DNA from 3 places in the Marinomonas sp. GJ51-14 genome. Region 1 is predicted to be linked to each of the others. Evidence: predicted binding sites of a transcription regulator. Region 1 holds the regulator's gene; each other region holds the start of a gene.
What was found. Region 1 encodes LexA, which represses DNA repair genes until DNA is damaged. Its sites were predicted from a motif close to TACTGTNTANNTANACAGTA; they were not measured.

Region 1 (4,550 bases):
GATGAGCATGTTGGTCGTCTTAAAGGCGCTAAATATTTAGTTAGTAGTCGTGAAGATAAGCCAACCAGTAGTAAACCCTCTGCACCTTTTATTACATCAACACTTCAGCAGGCAGCAAGTACACGCTTAGGTTACGGCGTTAAGAAAACTATGATGCTTGCTCAGCGTTTGTATGAAGGTGGTTATATTACTTACATGCGTACAGACTCAACAAATTTGAGTGTGGATGCGGTAGAAGCGTTGCGAGCTTATATTTCTTCAACATACGGTGATGCTTACTTACCAGATGAACCTATTCGGTATAGCAGTAAGGAAGGTGCGCAAGAGGCCCATGAGGCGATTCGTCCATCTGACGTTACGGTTCGAGTTGATGATTTACTTAACATGGAAAAAGATGCGCATCGTTTATACGATTTAATTCGTAGTCAATTTATGGCTTGTCAGATGACGCCTGCAGAATACACTTCAACAACGATTACTGTTACAAGTGGTGAATATGAGTTTAAAGCCAAAGGGCGTATCTTGCGTTTTGATGGTTACACTCGAGCAATGCAGACCGTTGTTAAAAAAGGCGAAGACAATATTTTGCCTGATGTGGGTAAGGGTGAATATCTTGATTTAAAAGAACTCTTGCCTGAACAACATTTTACTAAACCAATAGCGCGTTTTAGTGAAGCGAGTTTAGTGAAAGAGTTGGAAAAACGAGGAATTGGGCGACCTTCTACATACGCGTCAATTATTTCAACGATTCAAGATCGTGGATATGTTCGTGTTGAAAATCGTCGTTTTTATGCTGAAAAAATGGGCGATATTGTCACAGAGCGGCTAGTTGATAGTTTTAGCTCTTTAATGGATTTTAGTTTTACAGCCCAAATGGAAGAGCAATTAGACGATATAGCTGAAGGTCATAAAGACTGGATTAAAACGCTAAATGCGTTTTATAAAGACTTTAGTGGTGTGCTAGCAAAAGCAGAGTCGCCTGAAGGTGGTATGATGCTAAATGAGCCAACGCCGACAGATATTGAGTGTCCAACGTGTTCTCGTCCTATGCAGATCCGTACGGCCAGCACTGGCGTATTTATGTCTTGTTCTGGTTATGCTTTGCCACCGAAAGAGCGTTGTAAGGCGACAATAAATCTTGTTCGCGGTGATGAAGCTGTCGCTGTCGATGATGAAGAAGGTGAGTCTAAGGCGCTAATCAATAAACATCGTTGTACTATTTGTGGTTCAGCCATGGATAGTTATTTGATGGATGAACATCGTAAACTTCATGTTTGTGGTAATAACCCTGCTTGTTCAGGTTATGAAGTCGAACAGGGGGTGTTCAAAATCAAAGGTTACGATGGCCCTGTTATTGAATGTGACAAATGTACGTCAGAGATGCAGTTAAAAACAGGTCGATTTGGTAAATATTTCGGATGTACAAACGAGGAATGTAAAAATACTCGTAAGTTATTGAAGAGTGGTGAAGCTGCGCCGCCTAAAATGGACCCTGTGCCTATGCCTGATCTTGCTTGTCAAAAAGTAGAAGATCATTATGTTTTGCGTGATGGTGCGACAGGGCTCTTTTTGGCTGCCAGTCAGTTTCCTAGAAAACGAGAAACCAGAGCACCATTGGTGAAAGAACTACTGCCTTACATGGACCAAATTGATCCTAAGTATCATTTTTTTGCTAAAGCACCTGTTGCCGATTCTGAGGGTCGCCCTACAGTTATTCGTTATAGCCGCAAAACGAAAGAGCAATATGTTATGACGGAAGAAGAAGGTAAACCAACAGGTTGGAAGGCTTACTATGTAGGTACAAAGTGGGTGATTGAGGAAGGCAAAAAAAATGAGTGGCGCTAGTTTAGCGAGCCTGACAAATCAAAAAATAGATACCGCAAGACGTCTAATTCAACAGAGTCAAGAAGATGAAGAGAAATGGCTGAATGTGGGATTAGAGAGCTCGGCTATTTTTCAACTGAGAAGTGCTCTTAATGGTTTATTGAAAGAAGTTTGCCTTTCTTATTCTTTGTCTGGGTCGTTGGATGTGGATAAGCTTTTAATTGAAGCTGAGAATAAGCAAATGGTGGTTCCAGTATTAAGTGAATTGTCGAACTTATTATCTCAGCCTAACTCTTGGTGTAGTCAATTGAATCAAGCTTATTTGGTGCAGCTGGAGTGTCGTGCTTCTATGGTTGCGATTGAAAAGGGTGATAATCTAATTGGCAGAGGGAGTGACGCTGGAGCTTCAGTAAGTTTCTATTTGGCCAAGTTAGTTGAGTTAGTGTTGCGTTTTAGAGAAGAGTCATCAGAGTATTGAGTATGAAAGAGTCCTACCTAGAAATTGTTGAGCTGGATAACGGCGATATTGTTTTACGTCCAGTCAGTGAGAGTGGTGAGGAAACGTTGCCATTAGCAACATTGAATATTTCGGATGATACTAAATCTTATTTGAAAGATCGTTATTTTGAGTTGGCAAAATGCATGTTTCATGCTGGCATTGATTTTGTGTATTCAGAAGAAACTCTCTTTGATGAAGATTTTGAACACCCAGAAGAAATAGAAGAGCTTAGACCTAAAATTTTGCATTAGTCCTTTGTTTTTTTACAGAATAAATAAAAGTCGAAATATTAAAAAGGCGAAGCATCTGCTTCGCCTTTTTAATGATTTTAAGATCAATTTTTAGCGTTAAAGGCCTTGTCGTATTACACCAACAGAAAGGCCTTCAATTGCAAAATCTTCACTTTCTAAATCGACAATAATATCGTTGAACTCTTCGTTCTCAGGAATGAGTCGAACAATGCTGCCTTTTTGCTCAAAACGTTTTACAGTGACTTCGTCACCAATACGAGCGACAACAATTTGTCCATTATGGACAGTGCTGGTTTTATGAACGGCCAATAAGTCGCCTTCCATAATACCGATGTTTTTCATGCTGGTTCCTGAAACAGACAGAAAATAATCTGCTTGAGGGGAAAACATACTTGGCGGTATGTTGACATGAGAGGCGATGTTTTCCTGAGCTAAAATAGGAAAGCCTGCAGCTACCTTTCCAATGATAGGCAAGCCTAGATCTTCTGCTTGCTCATCGTTAGATGCTTGATCGACTACACGTATGCCTCGTGAGGCGCCAGATAGCATTTCTATTGCCCCTTTTTTACATAGGGCTTTTAAATGTTCTTCGGCAGCGTTGGGGGATTTGAATCCAAGGCGGCGTGCGATTTCTGCTCTAGTAGGTGGAAACCCGGTTTCACTAATAAATTCGCGAATGGTTTCTAGTACGTCAGATTGTCTTTTGGTTAATTTAATCATAAGGAGTCTGGTTGTTTATACAGTAACTGTTATTATATACAGCTTTCTTAACTAATCTCAATAATATAAATGCTTTCAGACGAACTAAAAAAACAAATTCAACTTGCGTACCGAGCTTCTTTGGATGCGAAGTCCCATAAACCGAGAGCTGGACAGCGCCAGATGATAGGCGCTATTGCTCGTACATTGGGAAATATTAAACAAGGTTCTGAAGGTGAAAGGCTGGATGAAAAGCATGTTGCTGTCATTGAGGCAGGAACAGGGACAGGTAAAACCCTCTCTTATTGCTTAGCGACAATACCCATTGCTAAGGCTCGCGGCTTAAAATTGGTTATCTCAACAGCTACTGTTGCATTGCAAGAACAGATTCTTCATAAAGAGTTGCCTGATTTGCTTGAGCATACAGAATTAAATTTCAAATACACTCTCGCTAAAGGTAGAGGGCGTTATTTGTGTTTGAATAATCTGGAGGGCTTTTTAGGGGCAGAAGAGCAGGCGATAGACGATATGTTTGCCGGGCTTTTTGAGCAGCATCTGCAATCAGATGATGTTAATACAGTCTTGTACCAAGAAATGGATGCGGCATTAGAAAAAGGCGATTGGGATGGCGATAAAGATAATTGGGCTGGAATTATTCGTGATCAAGATTGGCGCCGTTTAACGACTGATCATCAACAATGTACTAATCGTAATTGCGCTAACTATTCCGCTTGTCCTTTCTTTAAAGCAAGAGCAGAGATTGAGGTGGCCGATGTAATTGTTGCAAACCATGACTTGGTTTTAGCTGATCTTTCACTTGGTGGTGGGGCAATTTTATCTGCGCCCAAAGAAACTATTTATGTATTTGATGAGGGCCATCATCTCCCAGATAAGGCTATTGGTCATTTTCGACATGAAGTACGGTTGCAACAAAGTATTGCTTGGCTTCGTCAGCTCGAAAAAAATCTAGTTAATTTAAAACAAGAACTAACAGACGACGTCAGTTTGACTGGGCAGTTACTGTTAAAAATTCCTCAGCAAATACAGAGTATTGTGAATTTCATCCAATACGCGCAGCAAGGCTTAGCACCTTATATACAAGGGTTGGGTTTAGATCAGGAGAATAATCAGCATCGTTTTGAATTTGGTTTGATCCCTGATGAACTGCGCCAGCTGGCTTACAGTTTGCAAACTTCTTATCAGAAACTATTTAACAACATCGAAAGTATTCAAGATGAATGTAAAAAAACCAAACAAAATGAAGGTATGGGGGTAAC
Region 2 (4,550 bases), 1.6 Mb from region 1:
AATAATCTACAACTATCGAGTTCACTAAAACAACTTGAAAGTCATATTCAAACGCTTTCTAGCAATACAGAAAAACTTACCGAATTCGCCGAACACATACGAATTAATGGTTCTCTACTTCGTTTCGATCAATGGTTCAGCCTTTTGATAGATAGCCAAAACATACGCTGGCTATTCCTTGATGTGATCCTTCCTCCTTCACTCGCCTTGATAGCAATTAGCTTACTATCATTAAAAATAGATGTTTCAACGCTCTCCTTATAATGAAAAGACTCGTTTCTATTTCTATCGCCTTAATGTGTGTCAAAGTATCACCACGAGCAGAGGTCAAACGATAGTGTCGATGCGAGGGTGATGCTTTGATACAACACCAAGCGATAGCCTTACCATCCCAATAAACCCAAGGCACAAAAAAGCCCCGCTATGCGAGGCTTTAAGTATGTCTTCAACGAGTTAAATCACTTCCTAGAAAGGAATGTCATCGTCGAAGTCATCAAAGTTTGGTGCTTGTTGTGGTTTTGGCGCTGCTGCTGGCTGCTGAGGTGCTGCTCGTGATGGTTGAGGAGCACGCTGCTGTGGGGCGGCTTGAGCTGGCGCTTGTTGTGGTGCATTTCCCCAGCTACCGAAAGATTGCGGTGCTGCCTGAGGAGCCGCTTGCTGAGGTGCGGCCTGTTGTGGTGCAGCTGGACGAGCTGGCGCTTGATATCCGCCTTGAGGTTGGTTAAAACCTTGTGGCGCTGCCTGCGGTGCAGCTTGCGCTGGCGCCTGACCATAACCGCCTTGTTGAGGAGCTGCTGGTGTCTGTCCGTAACCACCTTGACCCGCTGAATCATATCCGCCTTGCTGGCCATTACCACCATCATTACGGCCATCTAACAATTGCATTTCATTGGCAACGATTTCAGTTGTATAACGCTTGATACCGTCTTTTTCCCATTCACGGGTGCGCAATGAACCTTCTACATAAACTTTTGAGCCCTTCTTGATGAAATCACCAGCGATTTGCCCAAGACGGAAGTTACCACGATCCATAAACGCCACACGGTGCCATTCTGTACGCTCTTGCATTTGTCCAGTTTGCTTGTCACGCCAGCTTTCTGAGGTTGCTAGGTTCACGTTTGCTACTGCTGCACCAGATGGCATAAAGCGCACTTCGGCATCATTACCAGCATTACCAATCAAGATTACTTTGTTTATTCCACGCGCCATGACGTTGTTCTCCAACTAAAAATTAAATAATGTTTTTCTAAAGAGCCACTTGCGGCGCTAAGCGCGCTAAGGTTTCTTTGTCTAATACGGTCTTATCGACTTTAAGATAAGCTGTTTGCTCATCTTTGAAAATTTGCATACCTTCCACTCCTTGGATTTCAGAAAGTTGATCAGCCAACTTCGTTATTTCATCTTCTGTCATATTGGGTAAGCTAAACGCCATACTGCTTAATTGACGAGGTGCTGGTTGCGTGAGGCCAACAAGCGACCAAGTCAAAAACACAACACCAACCACCCAGAACACACCATTACTTGAGTAGTTTTGTAGCAGCCATCCGCCACCGACACCGCCCAAGAAAGAGCCAATAAATTGATGGGTAGAAAAAACACCCATTGCTGTGCCGCGATAACCCACTGGCGCCAGTTTACTAATTAATGAAGGCAACGTTGCTTCCAATGCATTAAAGCCTACAAAGTAGACCCACAAGAAGACGCTAAACAGCCAAACATGAGACGTCCATTGTAACAATAATGCACTCATTCCTAATAGGAGAAGTACAACAAATAATACACCTTTCATTTTGCCTTTTGACTCGGCAATAATCACTAATGGTAGCATACCTACAAACGCAAAACCCATGACACCTAGGTAAAGCCAACTGTGTTCTGCCAGTGGTAAATCAAACTGTTTAATCAATAAATTCGGAATCGTAATAAACAACGCAGTTAAGCTTGCATGCAGCAATAACACGCTCACATTTAGGAAACGAAGTTTTGAATCTTTTAGGACAAGGCCAAGCGCTAACAGGCTCGGAGTCGTGTCTCTTCGAAAAGTATGCTGTACGATATTAGGCACAGCAAAAATGATCAATGCGATGCCCAGTAAAGATAACGCAAAAGAGAGATAGAAAAGCCCAGACAACCCCACTAAGGCAAAAATCCACGGCCCTAATACCAGAGATATCATGAAGGATGCACCAATACTCACGCCGACAATAGCCATTGCTTTAGTGCGATTTTGTTCTCGCGTTACATCACTCAAAAGCGCCATCAAAGTACTAGCAATGGCTCCTGCACCTTGAACTGCACGGCCAATAATCAATACCATGATATCATCTGCGTTTGCGCAAATAAGGCTACCTACTGCAAAAAGCAAAAGACCGATTATAATAACCCGTTTACGGCCGATTTTATCAGACCACATTCCCATCGGGATCTGTAAGCTGGCTTGAGTGAGTCCGTATATACCAATAGCCGTACCAATCAAGGCGGCATCTGCACCCGTTAAGCCGTCAGCAGCAATGCTAATGACGGGCATAATAAGAAATAGGCCTAGCATTCTGAACAGATAGATCAGTGCTAAAGCAAGAACAGAACGACGTTCAAGTAGATCCATAAGGAAGTTACAACCACTTAACTTAGGGGTTAAGAAAAAAGATGTCCATTTTACAAAAAATACCGTTGAAGCTCCATTTCAACTACTGTAAAAATAGACAGTTATTTAATTTACTGGCAGATTCTTTCTGTTGATCAATTTTACATTGGAGACTCATGGATACCATTACCATACGCGGAGCCCGCACCCACAATTTAAAAAATGTGGACCTAGACATCCCAAGAGACAAACTTGTGGTGATAACTGGTCTGTCTGGCTCCGGTAAATCCTCTCTTGCCTTTGATACTTTGTATGCCGAAGGCCAACGTCGCTATGTAGAATCACTGTCTACTTATGCGAGACAGTTTTTATCTATGATGGAAAAACCTGATATCGACCATATTGAAGGTCTTTCTCCTGCCATCTCTATTGAACAGAAATCAACGTCTCACAATCCTAGATCAACAGTAGGCACAATAACAGAAATATACGATTACCTAAGATTGCTATTTGCACGAGCAGGACAACCTCGCTGCCCAGATCATGGTGAACCTTTAGAGGCGCAAACCATATCACAAATGGTCGATAAAATTATATCTCTACCTGAAGAAACTAAGATGATGTTGCTTGCACCTATCGTCAAGGATAGAAAAGGTGAGCACTTACACACTATCAGTGATTTACTATCAAAAGGCTTTATCCGCGCACGTATAGATGGCATCGTTGTGGATTTAGATGATGCACCAGCGTTAGAAAAAAATAAAAAACATACCATAGAAGTTGTCATTGACCGTTTCAAAGTAAGAGCAGATTTACAGTTGCGTCTTGCTGAATCTTTCGAGACTTGCTTGGCATTGTCTGATGGCATCGCAAAAGCCATCAACATGGATGATAACAAAGAAGAATACATTTTCTCCAGTAAGTTCGCTTGCCCAGTTTGTGGCTATAGTTTGACCGAGCTTGAGCCTAGACTTTTCTCATTCAATAATCCAAATGGCGCTTGTCAAACCTGTGATGGTTTAGGCACGCACCAAATGTTTGATCCAGACCGCATTATTCAAGATGAAACTCTGACGTTAGCCGAAGGCGCTATTCGTGGTTGGGGAAGACGCAGTATCTTTTACTATCAGCAACTAAGCGCGCTTGCGAAACACTATGATTTTGATATTGAATCTAAGTACAAAGATATCCCTAATGAGTTTAAAAAGCGCATATTAGAAGGCTCTGGTAAAGATAAGATAGATTTTATCTACATCAATGAGCGCGGCGATAAAATGATTCGCTCGCACTCTTTTGAAGGCGTTATCCCTAACTTACAACGTCGCTATCATGAAACAGAATCCGATAGTGTACGTGATGATCTATCACAGTACATTAGTGTTCAGCCTTGCCCAGAATGTCATGGAGCTCGCCTGAACCGTTCAGCACGCAATGTCTTCATCAGTGAGCAAACTTTACCTGAAGTTGTTACTTACCCTATTGCCGATTGTTTAAAGTATTTTGAAACTCTTGATTTACCCGGCGCTCGCGGTGAAATAGCCTCAAAAATATTGAAAGAAATCCGTGACAGGCTGACTTTCTTGGTAAACGTTGGCTTAGACTATCTTACTCTAGACAGAAAAGCTGATTCTTTATCGGGCGGCGAAGCACAGCGTATCAGATTAGCCAGTCAAATTGGCGCTGGCCTTGTTGGCGTCATGTACATACTTGATGAGCCATCTATCGGCTTACATCAGAGAGATAATGAGCGACTAATAGCCACCCTTACTCGATTACGTGATCTGGGTAACACAGTTATCGTTGTTGAACATGATGAAGACGCCATTCGTATTGCTGATTTTGTTGTCGATATTGGCCCTGGCGCAGGCGTTCACGGCGGACAAATCATCGCCAGCGGCACACCTCAAGATATTATGGATTGTCCAGAATCTGTGACAGGACAGTATCTAACAGGAAAGCGCAAAAT
Region 3 (4,550 bases), 340 kb from region 1:
CGGGGTACTATCAGCACCGAATTGTCTATGGTATGTTATTTCAATACTCAACGAGTTTTGAGTATTGTCCAATGTTAATAAATTGTCTTCTTGTAAGTGTTTTATAAGAGTATCTTCAAAGATTTTTTGCACTTCTTCTTCTTTATAATACTCAATATCTGGCGTTACAGACTCGGTTAACGTAAGAGATATATTCTCAACATAAAGCTGATCTGTTGTCTTAATCATCGGCGTACCGCCGAAATAAATAGTACCACAACCAACCAGTCCAACTGCCAACAAAGAACAGGTAACAATTTTCAACATTAATTTATGCATTGATTTTTCCTTTTATCAATTTTTCAAGACCTGATATCCCGACAATGGATTTCACCGAGCCAAGTAAATATTAAATTAAGAAGACAGAAAGAACAATTTATAAAGTGTCGTTCTCTTCTTATGAAAGCGACATTTTATAGTTAAAGCCTTGTATTTATTGGGCTGGAGCAAAACACCTTAACAACTCAATGGCGGCCTGTTGGCGGTAAATCACAGATGTTTTTTGATGAAAACGTTTTATTCAGGCATAAAAAAACCACCCGAAGGTGGTTTTTTTATAATCTAACTTTTGAAACTAAGCCCAATGAGCAGTTTTAAATATAGTGTCACGATAAATACCACTAGATTTATTTTCAGTTTTTTCAGGCATAATACAAGTTAATTTAGTTTTCCCTGACTGGACAGTTGCACCAATGCTGAATAGCTGACCGTTATAAATACAAAGTGACTTTGTATCAAACTGTCCGATACTAGATTGATCAGCTAACACACCAAAAGAAGATACTGCAGCAACCACTAACACAATTTTCTTCAACATAAACTATCCTTAATTAAGCTATTGGAATGTGTGACCACTCACACATTACTGTATATACATACAGTAGCCGTATTTTTCAAGGCCAATCCGATATTTTTTTAATATCACCAAACCTTTGGCAGTTCTCCCCATCTGGTCGTGTAGGCTGGGGATAGATGTTCTCGTTTCATGGACCATTGTGGTGAGACACCTTGTGAGGCGAAGAAGACGTTGCCGAGGCCGCTGTGGTTGATGGTGTCGACCACTTTCATCAGTGCTTTGGCGTTCGGTTTGGTGCTATCGGATCGGAACAGGTCTTGTTGATACATGCCGTGTTCATAGAAGTCTGTCAGCATGACGCCGCCTTTCATATAACGAAAGCCAGCGCGCCAAATACGCTGAAACAAGACATCAGCCACGTTTAACAAATCCCGCGTATCATCAGTTGGGTTGGGTAATTCGGCAGAAAAGGAATTGGCGTAATGAGGTTCACCCTTGGCATGTGGGCTGGTGCGAATAAACACACTCACCACACGGCATAAGCGCTGTTCGCCTCGTAATTTCTCTGCGGCTCTGGTCGTGTACTTTGCGATTGCTTCCCGTAGTTCTTGTTGCTCTGTAATACGACGGCCAAACGAGCGACTGCAAATAATCTGCTGTTTAATCGGCCTAACGCTTTCTAAATCCAAACACGAGACACCGTTTAACTCTCGCACGGTTCGTTCCAGCACAACCGAAAACTCACTCCGAATTGCTTTAGCATCCGCATCAGCCAAATCCAACGCGGTATGAATGTTACGAGTTCGCAGTTTTTCCGAAATACGACGACCCACGCCCCACACATCGCCCACATCAACCAAAGCCAAAAGCCGACGCTGGCGTGCTCGATCCATCAGGTTCACCACGCCGCCTGTCTTGTCGTATTTCTTCGCTGCATGGTTCGCTAACTTTGCCAGCGTTTTCGACGGAGCAATTCCCACACAAACTGGAATACCGGTGAACTGATCAATCTTGCGTTTCACCTGCTGACCAAACGCCAACAAATCCACCACATTATCCACGCCCGTTAAATCTAAAAACGCCTCATCAATGGAATACACTTCCACCCTGGGCGCTTCTTCTTCCAACAGCGTCATCACCCGATTAGACATATCCGCATACAGCGCATAATTAGATGAAAAACACACAATGCCGTGACGCGCGATTTCATCTCGTAGTGTAAAAATGGGGCCACCCATTTTAATGCCCAGCGCCTTCACTTCTTTAGAGCAGCGCAATCACACAGCCATCGTTATTCGACAGCACAATCACTGGCTTATGTTTTAAGTCTGGCCGAAACAACTTTTCGCAACTCGCGTAAAAGTTATTGCAATCCACCAACGCAAACACCGTTTCCATTAATGGTGTTTTAACTGACGAAACACACTGGTCACCACGCCAAACACCTCGAACTCGGATTCCTCCGTAATCGGGATCGGCTTATAGGCTTTATTCTTAGGACGAAGCAACACCTCTGGCTTTAACTCCAACGTCTTCACCGTCATTTCACCATGAACACTCGCAATGATAATATCGCCATGCTTAGCCGTAAGTGAACGATCCACCACCAACACATCGCCAGAATTAATCCCTGCATCTATCATAGACTCCCCCTGTGCTCGCACAAAAAAGGTAGACATAGGACGAGGAATACAAAGCTCATTCAAATCCAACGCTCGCTCAACAAAATCCTGAGCAGGCGAAGGAAACCCAGCCGACACAGACTCCACATAAAGCGGAATCCGCACACTGTTCGCATCAATAAAAGATTGGGACTGAGACACCCCAAGATAAGTCACTCGCATAGTTACACCTAAAATACTGTATATTCATACAGTATAGTTTTAACTATCACGAATGACCAAGTGAAATTTTGTAAGAGGTAAGATTTCCGTTTTTCCGACCAGAAATGAGGTGCGACCTGATAGGCTCAAAATGAAATTTTTATATGACCACCAACATCATAATAAAATTTCTGCTTTAAACTACAATATCAAAATGGCCGATTTTCAACATCATGCATACAGTGCTGACAATATAAATCACCAAGCTCTACTTCTCTTAAATATGCATTTTCAAGGTCATCTATATGAATGCCCCCCTCGCAATGACCACTACATTTAACATTAACTAAATGAAGAACATCTTTCTCATATCTATAGATTTGTTTCTTAGTAAGGTTATCCAGTGTTCGCTCACCTACTATTTGACGAGATATACCTCGAGCACTATCACCCTCAATCATACCGCACTCAAGCAAATGCGCTAAAACTGATGCAAGTGCGTCTCTAGAAGATTGTTGCTCCATATATTCAACAATTGAACTCATAAGCTACTCTCCATACTAAATTTAGGGTTATTTAATCTTATACCACTACATACCAGATTTAAAAGGGGCATTTCGCCCCTTGTTCCTTCTCTGTTCTACCCTTCCCCGAAGTGTCGGCCTGTGGCGTTTTTGACGCGTTCGATGGTTTGGTCGACCCATGCGGGGTTGGTTTGGAGTTTGGCGATTTGTTGTTGGTAGCCGCGGATAGTTTGGACCATGTTCATTATCTCGCTGGCGGGTACAACGACTATGTTTTCTGTGATTCCCAAGGATTGGGCGATGTCGTTGATGAGTTTCAGTTTTTCATCGTCTTGGATGGGCGCGGGTAAGCTTTGTTGGACAGGTTCTTGTTCTGGTGTTTGTTGGGCTTGGTCGAAGGCGCGGATGACTTCTAGGTTGAACTTCGGGCTGATCCACATGGCATAGGCGTAAACCAGTTCTTTGCAAACATAGGTTCCAACGCCCTGTTTTGCTTTGATAGCCGGAATCCCGTCTATTTCAATTTCAGCTATCAACTCTTTCGTTTGTTGATTATTCAAAAAGTAATTTGGACGATGCTTGCTCTCTGCGCCAGCAGCTTTATGAAGATCATTAAGGGAATACAATCCGTCGAGTATGCGGATGTCTTTTGAAGAGATAATTAAATGAGCCATCTATGGCCTCCTTTGGTCTGGTTAAACCACCAAATGAGGTTGCAATCTCAATAAGGTGGTGGATCTAAATCAGGTTGCAACAACCGCCCAAAGGCACGGCCCAACCGAAGTTGGCCTGAAGCAGACCCACCATAACAGGCGAATCTCGGCCACAAAAAAACACGCGGTGCGTGTTTTAGGCCGCTTTGGTAAAACGGGGTTGCAATCCCGACACTGGATTTTGCCAGTGCAAGGAAATAGTAGTTTATGAATAAACTAACTTCAAGCATTAAGCCTATTAAATTAATTGGTGTATATTTAACGGCATTAAATTAAAGCAAACTATTGAACAGAAAAGGTATGTAGAACATGAATATCAAGGATGTAGAGTGGTGGGTATGTAGTGCTTTTATCATCATTATTAGCTATACACTAGGAACACTCACAGGCTTACCAACATGGTCAGCTACTGATACCAAGTTATCCATTTTTTCTAGTATCGCTACTAGTATCGCAGGAATAGCCACAGCATTTGCAGCCTTCTATGCTTATAGATCTTTCCAGTCATGGGAAGAGAGAGTAAAAAAACAGCATCTCTTAGAAAATAAAGTAGCCGCTATCAAAGAACTTAGCTTATGCTATGAAATGTGTATGTCCAACCTTAGTATTTATCTCTCAAAACTAGAAGGGCTAGAGCTTCATCTAAAAGAGGTAA

Region 2: a site for LexA is predicted at 2,689-2,708, ahead of uvrA (excinuclease ABC subunit UvrA). Genes of this name have one in related genera too.
Region 3: a site for LexA is predicted at 2,694-2,713, ahead of umuD (translesion error-prone DNA polymerase V autoproteolytic subunit). Genes of this name have one in related genera too.

What each region holds. Positions count from the first base shown of each region.
Region 1 is NZ_CM147879.1:2,918,345-2,922,894, forward strand. It holds gene topA (type I DNA topoisomerase) at 1-1,845, shown strand, start outside; gene AC0L3Y_RS13885 (DUF6586 family protein) at 1,832-2,302, shown strand; gene AC0L3Y_RS13890 (hypothetical protein) at 2,305-2,574, shown strand; gene lexA (transcriptional repressor LexA) at 2,671-3,294, opposite strand; gene dinG (ATP-dependent DNA helicase DinG) at 3,364-4,550, shown strand, end outside.
Region 2 is NZ_CM147879.1:1,344,175-1,348,724, reverse strand. It holds gene AC0L3Y_RS06590 (hypothetical protein) at 1-264, shown strand, start outside; gene ssb (single-stranded DNA-binding protein) at 466-1,209, opposite strand; gene AC0L3Y_RS06580 (MFS transporter) at 1,247-2,605, opposite strand; gene uvrA (excinuclease ABC subunit UvrA) at 2,761-4,550, shown strand, end outside.
Region 3 is NZ_CM147879.1:3,260,832-3,265,381, forward strand. It holds gene AC0L3Y_RS15695 (hypothetical protein) at 1-318, opposite strand, end outside; gene AC0L3Y_RS15700 (DUF1496 domain-containing protein) at 614-856, opposite strand; gene umuC (translesion error-prone DNA polymerase V subunit UmuC) at 961-2,112, opposite strand; gene AC0L3Y_RS15710 (Y-family DNA polymerase) at 2,099-2,233, opposite strand; gene umuD (translesion error-prone DNA polymerase V autoproteolytic subunit) at 2,233-2,679, opposite strand; gene AC0L3Y_RS15720 (hypothetical protein) at 2,868-3,203, opposite strand; gene AC0L3Y_RS15725 (KilA-N domain-containing protein) at 3,299-3,856, opposite strand; gene AC0L3Y_RS15730 (hypothetical protein) at 4,205-4,550, shown strand, end outside.